Linked DNA regions of Rubrivirga marina. The protein of the gene in region 2 interacts with the protein of the main gene of each other region in a pairwise test. Links are inferred from orthologs where the notes say so. Each region holds a gene or a part of one and is shown on either strand. Other genes may lie near its edges.

Region 1 (8,578 bases), 3.4 Mb from region 2 along the record:
ACCGCATCGCCCGCCTCTTCGACGGCCTCAAGCTCGACGAACCCGGCCCGCCGCCGGGCGGGGGGGGCGGGACCGCGCTCGCGCTGACCGGCGGCGGCGCGCGGGCGGCGTACCAGGCCGGCGTCCTCCGCGGCCTCGCCCGCCTCGCGCCCGACTTCCGGCCGGACATCCTCACGGGCGTCTCGGCCGGCGCGCTCAACGGGGCGTTCCTGGCCGCCTCGGCGCAGGACCCGTTCCCCGTCGCCGTCGACCGGCTGGTGGACGTCTGGCGCGACCTCCGGGCCGACCACGTCTACCGCCTCGACCGGCCGACCGTCCCCCAGGCACTCGCCCGGTTCGTCCGCCGCCCCGACGAGGTCTCGCCGCCGGCCGAGGGGGGCTTCCTCGACACGACGCCGTTGAAGGAGTTCGTGGAGGGCCACCTCGGGGCCGCCGGCGAGCCGATGGAGGGCGTCGACCGCGCCGTCCGCGAGGGCCACCTCGGCGCGTTCGCCATCACGACGACGTCGTACACCTCGGGCCAGTCGGTCACGTGGGTCCAGGGCGAGGGGATCGAGCCGTGGGACCGACCGATGCGCCGGGCCGTCCGCACGAAGCTCCAGCCCGAGCACGTGCTCGCGAGCGCGGCGCTCCCGTTTTTCTTCCCGGCCGTCGCCATCGAGAACGAGGCGCTGGGCCACGGTTGGTACGGCGACGGCGGCATCCGGCTGACGGCCCCGCTCTCGCCGGCCCTCCACCTCGGCGCCGACAAGATCCTCGTCGTCAACACGCGCTACGGCCCGAGCCGTGCCGAGGCGGACGCCCCCAAGGTCGACGCGTACCCACCGCCGACGCGCGTCCTAGGCATCCTCATGAACGCGGTCTTCCTCGACGTCCTCGACCGCGACGCCCAGACGCTCCGCCGGATCAACGCGCTCGTGGCCTCGACGCCGCGCGGCGAGTGGAACGGGTTCCGGCCGGTCGAACTCCTCGTGCTCCGGCCGTCGGTCGACCTGGCCACGCTGGCGGTCGGCTACGAGCCCCGGTTGCCGCCGTCGATGCGCCTCGTGATGGGCGGCCTGTCGTCGGGCGACGGCCGGAGCCCCGACTGGCTCTCGATGCTCGGGTTCGACCCGGCCTACGTCGAGGCCCTCCTCCAGATCGGCGAGGCCGACGCCGAGCGCCAGGCCGACGAGATCGCGGCGTTCCTGGAGGCGTGAGGCCCGTCGGTCCGCCTCGGCGACGGCGTCGAGGCGGGCGGCGCCGTGCGCCTCGTCCCTCCCGTGCGCTCAGAGGCGGGACGGCGCGCGCTTGATGGTCTCGCAGAGCGTCGGGAAGAGCGCGACGAGGTCGAGGTCGGAGACGGGCGTGCCGTCGATGCAGATCATGCGGCCGTGCGCCTCGGCGTACTCGACGGCGCGGTGGGCGAGCGCCGTGTAGTTCGGCATCCGTGCCGAGACCGTGAGCTGAGTGCCGTGACCGGCCTCGTCCCGACCGGTCACGACGAGGCCATCGTCGAGGACGTCGAGGCGGACGACCTTGGCCCACGCGACCACGCGTCGGCGCCCGGCCGCGTCGTGTCCGACGAACCGGCGGACGGACAGCTCGATGCGCCAGAGGCGGCGGTACTCCCGGGCCAGCGTCACCATCGCGACGGCCGCGCACAGCGCGAGGAGCGTGCCGCAGAAGATGGCGACCGACGCGGCGTCGGTGATCTCCCACAGCGCCGCGAGGGGAGCGGCCGAGACGAGGGCGCCGGCGACGAGCGCGAACACGACGACGCACCGACGCGCCTTGCCCCGGGCCTCTTCGAGGACCCGGTCATCGTCGAACACCTGAGACCACGTAGACATCGCGTGCGGGGGAGGGCACTGTGTAGCCTCGATGAAGTAAGCGGTTCCAGACGCGGGCCAAGTCGGGATTCTCCCTGGGGTTAGGTGAGTCGGGCCCCCAGGCAACGGTCTGTTTTACCGGGGGTAGCGCTGGCGGATCGCGCCAGCGGCCTGCTCGACGGCGGCGGCGTCGACATCGCGGTGGAGGATCGCGCGGACGGCGTGGGGGCCGAACGCGACCGTCCGGACGCCGGCCGCCTCCAGCCCCGCGACGGCCTCGGACGCGGGCTCGGGCGTCTCGAACAGGACGATGTTCGTGTCGGGCGGTTGGACGAGCGCGAGCCCTACGTCTTCGATCACGTCGGCGAGGCGCCGGGCCCGGGCGTGGTCGGCGCGGACGAGCGCGTGGTCGTCGCGCTCGAAGTCGTCGAGGGCGACGAGGGCGGCGGCGGCGAGCACGCCGACCTGACGCATCCCGCCGCCGAGGAGCTTCCGCACGCGCCTCGCCTCGCGGACGAGGTCGGCCGGCCCGGCCAGCACCGATCCGACGGGCGCGCCGAGCCCCTTCGACAGGCACACGTTGACGGTGTCGAACGGCGCCGACAGCGCTGCGGGCGTCTCGCAGAGCGCGACGGCCGCGTTCCACAGGCGGGCGCCGTCGAGGTGGAGGGCCAGCCCATGGGCTCGCGCCGCCTCCGCGACGGGCGTGATCGCGTCGAGTGGCACGGCCACTCCGCCGGCTTTGTTGATCGTGTTCTCAAGGCACACGAGCCGCGTCCGCGCCTCCCAGTCGTGCGCGCCCTGCACGACGGCCTCGACGTCGGGCACGGTCAGCACGCCCGAGAGGTCCCCGACGGGACGGAGCTGGACGCCCCACAGCGCCGCCGGCGCCGCGCCTTCGTAGTGATAGATGTGGCTCCGCTCGGCGACCACGACCTCGTCCGCCGGCCGCGTGTGGACGCGGATCGCGATCTGGTTGCCCATCACGCCCGACGGCACGAAGAGGGCGGCCTCTTTCCCGAGCATCTCCGCGACGCGTGCTTCGAGCCGCTTTACCGTCGGGTCCTCCCCGAACACGTCGTCGCCCACCTCGGCCTCGGCCATCGCCCTGCGCATCGCCGAGGTGGGGCGGGTCACGGTGTCGGAACGGAGGTCGACCATCGGAGGATTGAGGATCGGAGGTGGGGTCGCGTGGGTCGTGCGCAGGCGGGGGGGAGGGCGATGCGTCGCGGTCGAGACCGATCTGCAATCACCCGATCGCACATCTCCCAGTTCACCTACCATCCCATCTGGCGCATGCGGGTGAGGATGCGCGCCGACGTCCGGCCCATGTCCTGCGGACGGCGTTCGAGCGGGGCGGGGAGGCACGCCGCCAGCCGGGCCGACTGCTCGCGCGTCAGCGACGCTGCCGACGTGCCGTAGTGGTACGCCGCGGCGGCCTCGATGCCGAACACGCCGGGGCCCCACTCGGCCACGTCGAGGTAGAGCGTGAGGATCCGGTCCTTCGGGAGGATCCACTCGGCCAGGAACGTCAACGGGATCTCCATCCCCTTGCGGACCACCGAGCGGTGCGTCGTGAGGAAGAGGTTCTTGACGAGCTGCTGCGTAATCGTCGACGCCCCGCGCATGGGGCGGCCGGTGCGGATGGCGTCCTCGCGGGCGCGGCGGAGCTCCTCGGTGTCGAACCCGCCGTGCGTGTAGAACCGGGCGTCCTCACTCGCGACGACGGCGTGGCGGACGTCCACGTCCTGGCCCGCCTCGGGCACCGGCCGGTACTGGAGGTCGAACGGCTCGCCGGCGATCGCGGCCTCGACGATCCGCTGGAGCTGGACGGTTGTGGCCGGCGGCTCGATCCAGCGGTACGCGAGCAGGAGGAGCGCGCACGCCAGGACGTACCCGACGACGACGGCCGCCGTCCATCGGACGACCGCCCAGAGCCACCCGAGCGGTCCGCGCCGGCCGCTCTTGGTGCGCGCCACCTTACCGCGTGATGTCGAGGATCTCGAACTGGACCGTCCCGGCCGGCACCTTCACCGACACGACGTCGCCGACCTCCTGCCCGAGGAGGGCCTTCCCGATCGGGCTCTCGACCGAGATCCGGTTCTGCTTGAGGTCGGCCTCCTGGGCCGCGACGAGCGTGTACGTCGCCTCCTTGTTGGCCTTCTTGTTCATCACGCGGACGTTCGAGAGGATCCGCGCCTTCGACGCGTCGACCTCGTCCTCGTTGACGACGCGGGCGTTCGCGACCGTGGTCTCCAGCTTGGCGATGCGCGCCTCGAGGAGGCCCTGCGCTTCCTTGGCCGCGTCGTACTCCGCGTTCTCCGAGAGGTCGCCCTGGGCGCGGGCCTCGGCGATGTCCTGAGAGATCTTCGGACGCTCGACGGTCTTGGCGTGATGGAGGTCGTCCTTGAGCTTCTGGAGCCCTTCGGCGGTGAGGTAGACGGTGGAGCTCATGGCAGGAATGAGGTCCGGACAGGGCCGGCAGAGACCGGGAAAAAAACCGCATCCCGACGCGGGCGCCGGGATGCGGGGAACACGCACAAGATAACGCCGCCGCCGCCCGAACGCGCAAGGCGGCGGTGGCGGGGAGGCCTAGCCGCGGGCGCCGGAGCGGGGCGTCGGCATCCGGCCGGACGGCTCAGTCACGATCCGGCGCGACATCCAGTAGTACCGCGTCCAGTAATCGGAGGCCAGATTCGAGATCGTCACGCCACGGCTCGAGGAGGCGTGGATAAAGTCGCCCTCGGAGAGGTACACGCCGACGTGACGGACGCCGCGGCGGCGGAAGAACACGAGGTCGCCGGCCTGGAGCTGGTCCTCCTCGATCGGCACGCCCTCGTAGCGCTGGCTGGCCGTCGTCCGCGGGAGCTCGATGCCGAGCGTCTCCCGGACGTACTGCTGGACGAACGCCGAGCAGTCGATGCCGCGGCGGGTCGAGCCGCCCCAGCGGTAGGGGATGCCGAGCCAGTTCGGGGCGGCGTCTCGGAGGAACGCGTCGCGGCGGGCGACGCGGAGGACGGCCGACTCGGCGCCCATCTCACGCATCTCGGGGCGCGAGGAGACCGGGGCGACCGGAACCTGGATGGTGTCCCGGCGGGCGGTACGGGGTGTGGGGCGCGTTCGGGCGCTCGTCGTGCGAGCGGTGCGCGGGAGGGGCCGGCGTCGGGGCGCGGCCGTTTCCGAGGCGTCCTGCGAGGGCGCTGCGGAGACGGTCGGAGCGCCGGGGCCGGTCTGAGCGGTGACGGGAGTTGCGAGACCCGTCAGCGCGACGGCGGCGGCGAGGGACGCCGCGCGGCGTAGAGACCAGGGCATAAGCGGAAGGAACGGGGGTGGTGGGGTCGTAGGAAACTACGCTGAATCCGTGAAGGGAGGGAAACCCCCACGCGGACCTCCTGTCAATGCCGGGTTAGGCCCAAGTGAACGGAGACCTTACCGGTATCGCCCTCCACGCCCCGAACCTAAAGGCCCGCACCGTCATGCGCCCGATCGACCTCGCCGACCGTCTCCTGCTCGCCGGCTTCGCCTTCGCGGCGGGCTTGGGCATCGGCCTCCTCCTGGCGCCCGACGCGGGCGGCGCGACCCGCCAGCGCCTCGCCGGGACCGCCCGAGGGGCCGCCGATGCCACGCGTGCCCGCGCCGCGGGCCTCACCGAGCCGCTCGCCGACGCGGCCCGCGACCGCGTCCGCCAACTCTCCGAGCGCCACGTCCCGCTCGCCGGCGACTTGGACGTCGTCGACGCGCGCGACGTGCTGGACGACCTCCACACGGGCCGGTCGTAAGCTCAAGGCCGCCGCCCGCGTCCCTCCCGAACCCCCGACTTCTTCCCCCCACCCATGCCGTACCCCGAACCGCTCGTCGCCCCCATGCGCGACGAACTCACCCGCCTCGGCGTCCGCGAGCTCCGCACCGCCGACGACGTCGATGCCCTCATCGACGAGGCCCAGAGCGGGACGACGCTCGCCATCGTCAACTCCGTGTGCGGCTGCGCCGCGGCGAACGCCCGCCCGGCCATCGCTCTCGCGCAGGGCGTCGAGACCCAGCCCGACCGGACCGTGACCGTCTTCGCCGGCCAGGACACCGAGGCCACGAGCCGCCTCCGCGAGTACCTCGCGGGGATCCAGCCGTCGAGCCCGTCGATGTTCTTGTTGAAGGACGGCGACCCCGTCTTCGCCATCGAGCGCCGCCACATCGAGGGCCGCTCGGCGAGCGCCATCGCCGCCGATCTCAAGACGGCGTTCGAGACGTTCTGTGGCGCCGACGCCCAGGATGCGCCCGACGAGCCGCTCCGCCCCGAGGCCGCCACGCCTCAATCGCCGGGCCTGCCGGCCACGTTCCGCTCGATCATGTAGCGGATCCGGCAACCCGCTTCGATGCCCCTCGGCCCGCCCGGCCGAGGGGCTTTTTTTTCGAGGACGTCCGCCTCGGTCGCGTGCGGGGTGGGGAGGTCGCGTTTCTCAATCCTCGACCTCGGCCCCTCACCATGCCATCCTGGGCGACGCGGGGGATCGCTGATCGTCCGCCGCCTAGGTCCTTGACGCGCCGGGGAGGCGGACGCCAGGTCTCTCGTCGCTCGCTCCTCGGGATGACAGGGAGGGACGTGCGTGCCCGCGGCACCGCCCCGAGGCGGAGGGATCCGGCGGGCCGCGTCGTCGTTCGGGGCGCGCCCGCGGGGGCGTGGTCTCCCGGCGCCCCGCTCGCATGCACGACCTCCCCCTTACCGAGCCGGTCGCCGTCTTTACGGTCGTGCTGCTCATCCTGCTGGCGGCGCCGCTCGTCGCCCGGCGCGGCGTGCCGTCGGCCGTCGTGCTGCTGGCGGCCGGCGTCGCGCTGGGGCCGCACGCGCTCGGCGTGCTCGACCGTGACCCGACGATGGTCCTCCTCGGGACCATCGGGCTCCTGTACATCATGTTCTTGGCGGGCCTGGAGATCGACCTCCACGAGCTGGAGGAGGGGAAGGCGCGGAGCCTCGGGTTCGGCGCGGCGACGTTCGTGCTGCCCCAGATCGTGGGAGCGCTCGTCGGCCGGCTCGTGCTGGGCATGGGGTGGCCGGCCGCCGTCCTTCTCGGGAGCGTCTTCGCCAGCCACACGCTGTTGGCCTACCCCGCGGCGGCCCGCCTCGGGCTCCAGAAGGAGCGGGCCACGACGACGGCCGTCGGCGCGACCATCCTGACCGACACGCTCGCGCTCCTCGTGCTCGCCGTCGTGGCGACGGGGGCGCGGGAGGGCGGGGGCTTCGATGCGCTCGTGTTCGTGCGCGTGGCCGGGGCGCTGCTCGTGGTGGGCGGCATCGTGCTGTGGGGGCTCCCGCGGCTCGGCGCGTGGTTCTTCCGGACCGCGGCGCAGGACGCGACGATCGAGTTCGTGTTCGTCCTCGCCGCCGTGTTCGTGTGCGCGCTCGGCGTCGAGGCGCTCGGCGTCGAGCCGATCATCGGGGCGTTCCTGGCGGGGCTCGGGCTGAACCGGCTCGTGCCCGAGGGCGGGCCCCTCATGAACCGGATCGGCTTTTTCGGGACGGCGCTCTTCGTCCCGTTCTTCCTCCTCTCGACGGGGATGCTCGTCGACCTCGGCGCGTTCGCCGAGGCGGGCGCGGCCCGGGCGTGGACCGTCGCCCTCGCGATGACCGGGACGCTGCTCGTGACGAAGGGCACGGCGGCGCTCCTCCTGCGCCCCGTGTTCGGGTTCTCGGCCGACGAGGTCCGCCTCGCGTTCGGTCTGACGGTCCCGCAGGCGGCGGCGACGCTCGCGGCCGTGCTTGTCGGGGTCGAGGTCGGGCTGTTCGACGGTGCCGTGCTGAACGGGACGATCGCGATGGTGTTCGTGACGTGCGTGGTCGGGCCGGTCGTCGTCGAGCGGGCGGGGCGGCGGCTGGCGCAGGCGGCATCCGAGCGGGTCCCGGACGCCCGCGACGCCCGCGACCGCGTGCTCGTGTCGCTGGCGAACCCGGCGACGGCCGAGGCGCTCGTCGACCTCGCGATGCTGGCCCGCGGGCCGGACGCGGCGGCGCCGCTGGCGGCCGTGACCGTCGTGCAGGGCGGGCCGGACCAGTCGGCGGCCGTGGCGATGGGGGAGCGGACGCTGTCGGCCGCCGTCGTCCACGCCGCCGGGGCCGAGGTGCCGGTGCTCCCGCTCGTCCGCGTCGAGTCGAACGTGGCGCGCGCCCTCGCCCGGGCCGCGGCCGAGACGCGGGCGTCGCTCCTGGTCATGGGCTGGGACGGGAGCGCGACGGCGGCCCGCGTCCTGTTCGGCAGCGTCCCCGACCGCGTCCTCCGCGAGACGCCGACGGCCGTGCTCATCGCCCGCGAGACGCGCCCGCCGGCGACGATCCGGCGCCTGCTCGTGGCCGTGCCGCCCCTGGCCGAACTCGAGCCCGGGTTTCGGGCCGCGGCGGCGACCCTCCTCGGACTGGCGGCACGCGCCGGCGCCGAGGTCGTCGCGCTCACGCCGGCGCCGTACGCCGAGGCCGTCCGGGAGGCGTTCGCCCGCGCGCGGCGCGGCGGGCCGGCCCCCGAGGTCCGACCCCTCGACCGGTGGGGCGACCTCCCCACCACGCTCGACGCCTCGCTGCGCCCGACCGACGCGCTCGCGCTGATCTCGGCTCGGCAGGGCGCCATCGCGTGGCGCGCCTCGCTCGACCGGCTCCCCCGCGTGCTCGCCCGGCGGCACCCGGACCTCTCGCTGTTCGTCGTGTTCCCCGGCCAGGTGCCCGTCTCGGCCATCCTCCCGTCGGGCCTCACGAGCGGCGACCGGGCCTTCCTCGACCGGCTCCG
Region 2 (3,892 bases):
GCCGCCGCGGCGATGGCCGCCGCGCGGTCGGTGATGCGGAGGGCGGCGTCGGGACGCTCCAGCCCGGCCTCGACATCGTCGAGGATGGCGTCGGGGGCTTCCGTCCGCGGGTTGTCGGAGGTGATCACGACGCGGTCGGCGATCCGTTCGGCGACCCGGGCCATGAGCGGGCGCTTCCCGGCGTCGCGGTCGCCGCCGCAGCCGAACACGGCCCAGAGCCGGCGGCCCTCGGGCACGATCTCGCGAGCGGTCTGGAGGACGTTGTCGAGCGCGTCCGGCGTGTGCGCGTAGTCGACCACGCCGAGGACGCCGCCGGCGCGGACCGTCTCGAACCGGCCGGGCACGCCGGGCGCCTCGGCGAGCGCGTCGAGGCAGGCGGACTCGGCAAAACCGAGCGCGACGCCGGTCGCGTACGCTGCGGCGAGGTTCAGGGCGTTGAACCGGCCCGCCATCCGGAACCGCCGCTCGACGCCGCCGAGGCGGAGCGTGAGGCCGTCGACGGCGTTCTCGATCACCTCGACGCGGACGTCGACGCCCGCCGACGTGCCGTAGGTCACGACGCGTGCGGCGGTGCCGGCCGTCATCCGCGTGTGCGCCGGGTCGTCGCCGTTGACGACGGCGACGGCGTCGGCGCCGAGGCCGTCGAATAGGCGCTTCTTGGCCGCCTCGTACTCGGCGAACGTCCGGTGGTAGTCGAGGTGGTCCTGCGTAAGGTTCGTAAAGACGGCGACGCGGAAGGGCAGCGTGCGGACGCGGTCGAGGGCGAGCCCGTGGCTCGAAACCTCCATCGCGGCATGGGAGCAGCCGGCCTCGACCATCGCCCGCAACAGGCGCTGGAGGGCCGGCGCCTCGGGCGTCGTGAACTGCGTTGCGTAGCGCTCGGCGCCGATCCGGTTCTCGACGGTCCCGACGAGGCCGGCGGTCTGACCGAGCGAGGTCAACAGATGGTGAAGCAGGAAGACCGTCGTGGTCTTGCCGTTCGTGCCGGTCACGCCGAGGAGGGCGAGCGCGTCGCCGGGCCGCCCGTAGACGTCCGCCGCGATCTCCGCCAGCGCGGCTCTCGAATCCGTTGCCGGAACGAGAGCCGCGCCGGGGAGACGCTCACCCTTCCCCAAGGGTACCGGGGCCGACGCCGCCTCGGGGCGTCCCTGCAGCCACTCGTCGGAGACGAGGACCGCCGAGGCGCCGCGCGCGAGCGCGTCGTCGACGAAGTCGTGGCCGTCACGGCCCGTGTGGGTATCGGCGGAGATGGCCGCGAACACAACCCCGGGGGCCGCGCGGCGGCTGTCAATCGTGACGTCCTGGATGAGCGCGTCCGTCGGGCCGGCGACGTCGCCGGCGAGGAGGCCGCGCTCGCGCAGCCGCGTCGCCAACTCGGCGAGCGCGACGGGCGCGTTGTGGACCGCGGGGGCCTGGTCGTGGAGCGCGCTCATCGTCTCGAGGCGGTGAGCGCGACCGTCGCGGGCAGCGGGCGCGCCGGGGCGACGGACTGGCGGCGGACGACGCCGTGCCCGCGGACGCGGGCGTCGACGCCGAGCGAGCGGAGCCACGCGACGGCCTCGCGGACGCTCCGACCGCGGAGGTCGGGCATCCGGCCCTCGGCCACCTCGTCGGAGGCGTCGAGGCGGAGTGGGTCGCGGAGGTCGAGCGAGTCGGTCTCGACGCGCGCGGAGACGGTCCGCCACGGGAGGTCCTCGTCGTAGCGCACGCGGAGGCCCTCGGCGCGGGCGCGCTGGGCGGCGAGCGTGGCCGGGAGCCCGTCGATGTCGGGGACGAGCGCGCCGGTCCGCGCGGCGATCATCCCGGACGGCGCCACGCGCTCGGCGATCGTCGGAAACGTGCCGATCCAGCGGCGTGCCGTAGCGCCGAAGATGGGCGCGGCGACGGTCCCACCCCCGTAGCCGTTCGTCGGTCGGTCGAGGACGATGGCGAGCACGACCTCGGGGTCCTCGACCGGGAACATCCCGACGAACGAGGCCCGGTACGTCCGCGAGTAGCCGCCGCCGACGGCGCGCTGTGCCGTGCCCGTCTTGCCGGCGATCCGGAGGCCCTCGACGGCCGCCCGCTCCGCCGTGCCGTCCTCGCTGACGACGGCCTCGAAGTGGGGCATCAGCCGCTCGGCCGTCTCGGCGCGGAACGCGCGGCGGACCGAGTCCTGCGGCGCCTGCCACACGACGCGCCCGGTCGCCGGGTCGCGCCGCTCGGCCACGATAAAGGGGCGAACGAGGAGGCCGCCGTTGGCGAACGCGCTGTAGGCGACGGCCAGCTGGAGCGGCGTCACCTCGACGCCGTAGCCGCGGCTCATCGACGTCAGCGTGGCCCCGCTCCAGTCCTCCGGCTTGCGGAGGGAGCCGGCCACCTCGCCGGGGAGGTCGACGAACGTGGGCTGGCCGAAGCCGAGGTCGCGGGCGGCCTCGTACAGCGGGCCCGGCCCGATCCGCTGGGCCGCCAGCGCCATCGCGATGTTCGACGACTTGGCGATGGCCTGGGCGAACGTGATCCGGCCGTAGGCGTGGGCGTCCTGGACCGTCCGCCCGTGGAAGACGTGCCAGCCGGCGCCGGTGTCGAACACGTCCTCCGGCGCGACGGCCCCGCTCTCGACGGCGGCGATGGCCGTGACCAGCTTGAACGTCGAGCCCGGCTCGATCCGGTCGACGACGGCGTGGTTGCGGCGGGCGGCGTCGGAGTAGGCCCCGGCGCGGTTCGGGTCGTACGTCGGGACGTTCGCCATCGCGAGGATCGCGCCCGTCTTGGGGTCGAGGGCGACGGCCGTGCCCCAGGCGGCCCCGGCCGCCTCGACGCCGCGGGCGAGCTCCTCCTCGAGGATCGCCTGCCGCACGAGGTCGATGGTCAGGACCACGTTGTCGCCCTGGCGCGGCTCCACGCGCGTCCCGCCGACGACGGCGCGAACGTGGCCGCGGCGGTCGCGCTGGACGGCCTGCCGGCCGGGCGCGCCCTGGAGCGCCTCGTCGAGCGTCATCTCGAGGCCGGCCACCCCGCGGAGGTCGCGCGTGACGTGGCCGAGCACGTGGGCCGCTCGCGCGCCGTAGTTGTAGCGCCGCTGGTACGAGCCCTGGACGATGAGCCCGCGGAAGCCGCCCGCGTCGAGGGCCTCCTTCGACGCCTCGTCGAGGTCACGCACGAGGACGACGTACTGGCGGCTGGACCGGTTGGCGACGCGCTGGCGGAAGTGGCTCGTGCCCCGGCCCGTGAGCTCGCCGAGGAGGGCGTAGAGCTCGTCGGCCCGCTCCTCGAAGCCGGCGACCGTCGGGTCGGCCGCCACTTCGAACCGCGCCGTGTTGACGACGAGCGCCCGGCCGCGGCGGTCGAGGATCGCGCCCCGCTGCGCCGCGAGCTCGATCACGCTCTCCGACTGCCGCTCGCCCTGCGCGCGCAGCTCGTCGCCGTCCGCGAGGTGGATCCGGACGAGCTGCGCGGCCACGAGGACCGGCAGCGCCAGGAGCACCACGAAGACGCCGTAGAGGCGGGTGAGGATGGAGTCGCGAGCGGCGATGGGAGGCAGGGGCTACGTGAGGAGGCGCCTTACGGGGCGCCGAGTCGGCTAGTCGTCGAGGCGGATCGTGGGGCCGTAGGCGATGCCTTCTTCGAGGCCGAGGGCGGCCGCCTCGGACATGACGGCGCGGGGGCCCATCATCCGGTCGACGTCGCCTTGGAGGCGCTGGTGCGTCAGGCGGAGCCGCTCGTTGTCGCGGCGGGCCTCCTGGAGCGCGTCGAGCGTGGCGCGCGTGGCGTAGGCGTGGCCGAGGAAAAGGGTGAGCACGAGGCAGACCGCCAGCGTCGTCAGCCCGAAGCGGAGGCTGGGGACGGCGTCGAGCGGCCGTGCCCGGCGGATCTTCTTCTCCGCCTCCTTCTTGGCCTTCTTGGCGCCGGC

The links.
Region 1: the proteins of BSZ37_RS03015 (region 2) and mtgA interact in binary tests that used the Escherichia coli proteins (3 or more experiments, as listed by UniProt). The link is inferred for Rubrivirga marina from one-to-one orthologs.

What each region holds. Positions count from the first base shown.
Region 1 is NZ_MQWD01000001.1:4,179,775-4,188,352, reverse strand. Bases 1,940-4,895 are described here. They hold mtgA (monofunctional biosynthetic peptidoglycan transglycosylase), read right to left. Parts: upstream 3,791-4,895; coding sequence 3,089-3,790; downstream 1,940-3,088. Other genes in these bases: BSZ37_RS22575 (NlpC/P60 family protein), read right to left, coding at 4,404-4,856; greA (transcription elongation factor GreA), read right to left, coding at 3,792-4,265; BSZ37_RS17875 (threonine aldolase family protein), read right to left, coding at 1,947-2,972. In the rest of the region: BSZ37_RS17885 (patatin-like phospholipase family protein), read left to right, coding at 1-1,199; BSZ37_RS17880 (hypothetical protein), read right to left, coding at 1,269-1,832; BSZ37_RS22210 (YtxH domain-containing protein), read left to right, coding at 5,288-5,590; BSZ37_RS17850 (BrxA/BrxB family bacilliredoxin), read left to right, coding at 5,645-6,160; BSZ37_RS17845 (cation:proton antiporter domain-containing protein), read left to right, coding at 6,510-8,578. UniProt on the Escherichia coli protein: Peptidoglycan polymerase that catalyzes glycan chain elongation from lipid-linked precursors. May play a role in peptidoglycan assembly during cell division in collaboration with other cell division proteins.
Region 2 is NZ_MQWD01000001.1:764,575-768,466, reverse strand. What follows is about bases 949-3,852. They hold BSZ37_RS03015 (penicillin-binding transpeptidase domain-containing protein), read right to left. Parts: upstream 3,467-3,852; coding sequence 1,430-3,466; downstream 949-1,429. Other genes in these bases: BSZ37_RS03010 (hypothetical protein), read right to left, coding at 3,563-3,852; BSZ37_RS03020 (UDP-N-acetylmuramoyl-L-alanyl-D-glutamate--2,6-diaminopimelate ligase), read right to left, coding at 949-1,433. In the rest of the region: more of BSZ37_RS03020, read right to left, coding at 1-948; more of BSZ37_RS03010, read right to left, coding at 3,853-3,892. UniProt on the Escherichia coli protein: Essential cell division protein that catalyzes cross-linking of the peptidoglycan cell wall at the division septum. Required for localization of FtsN.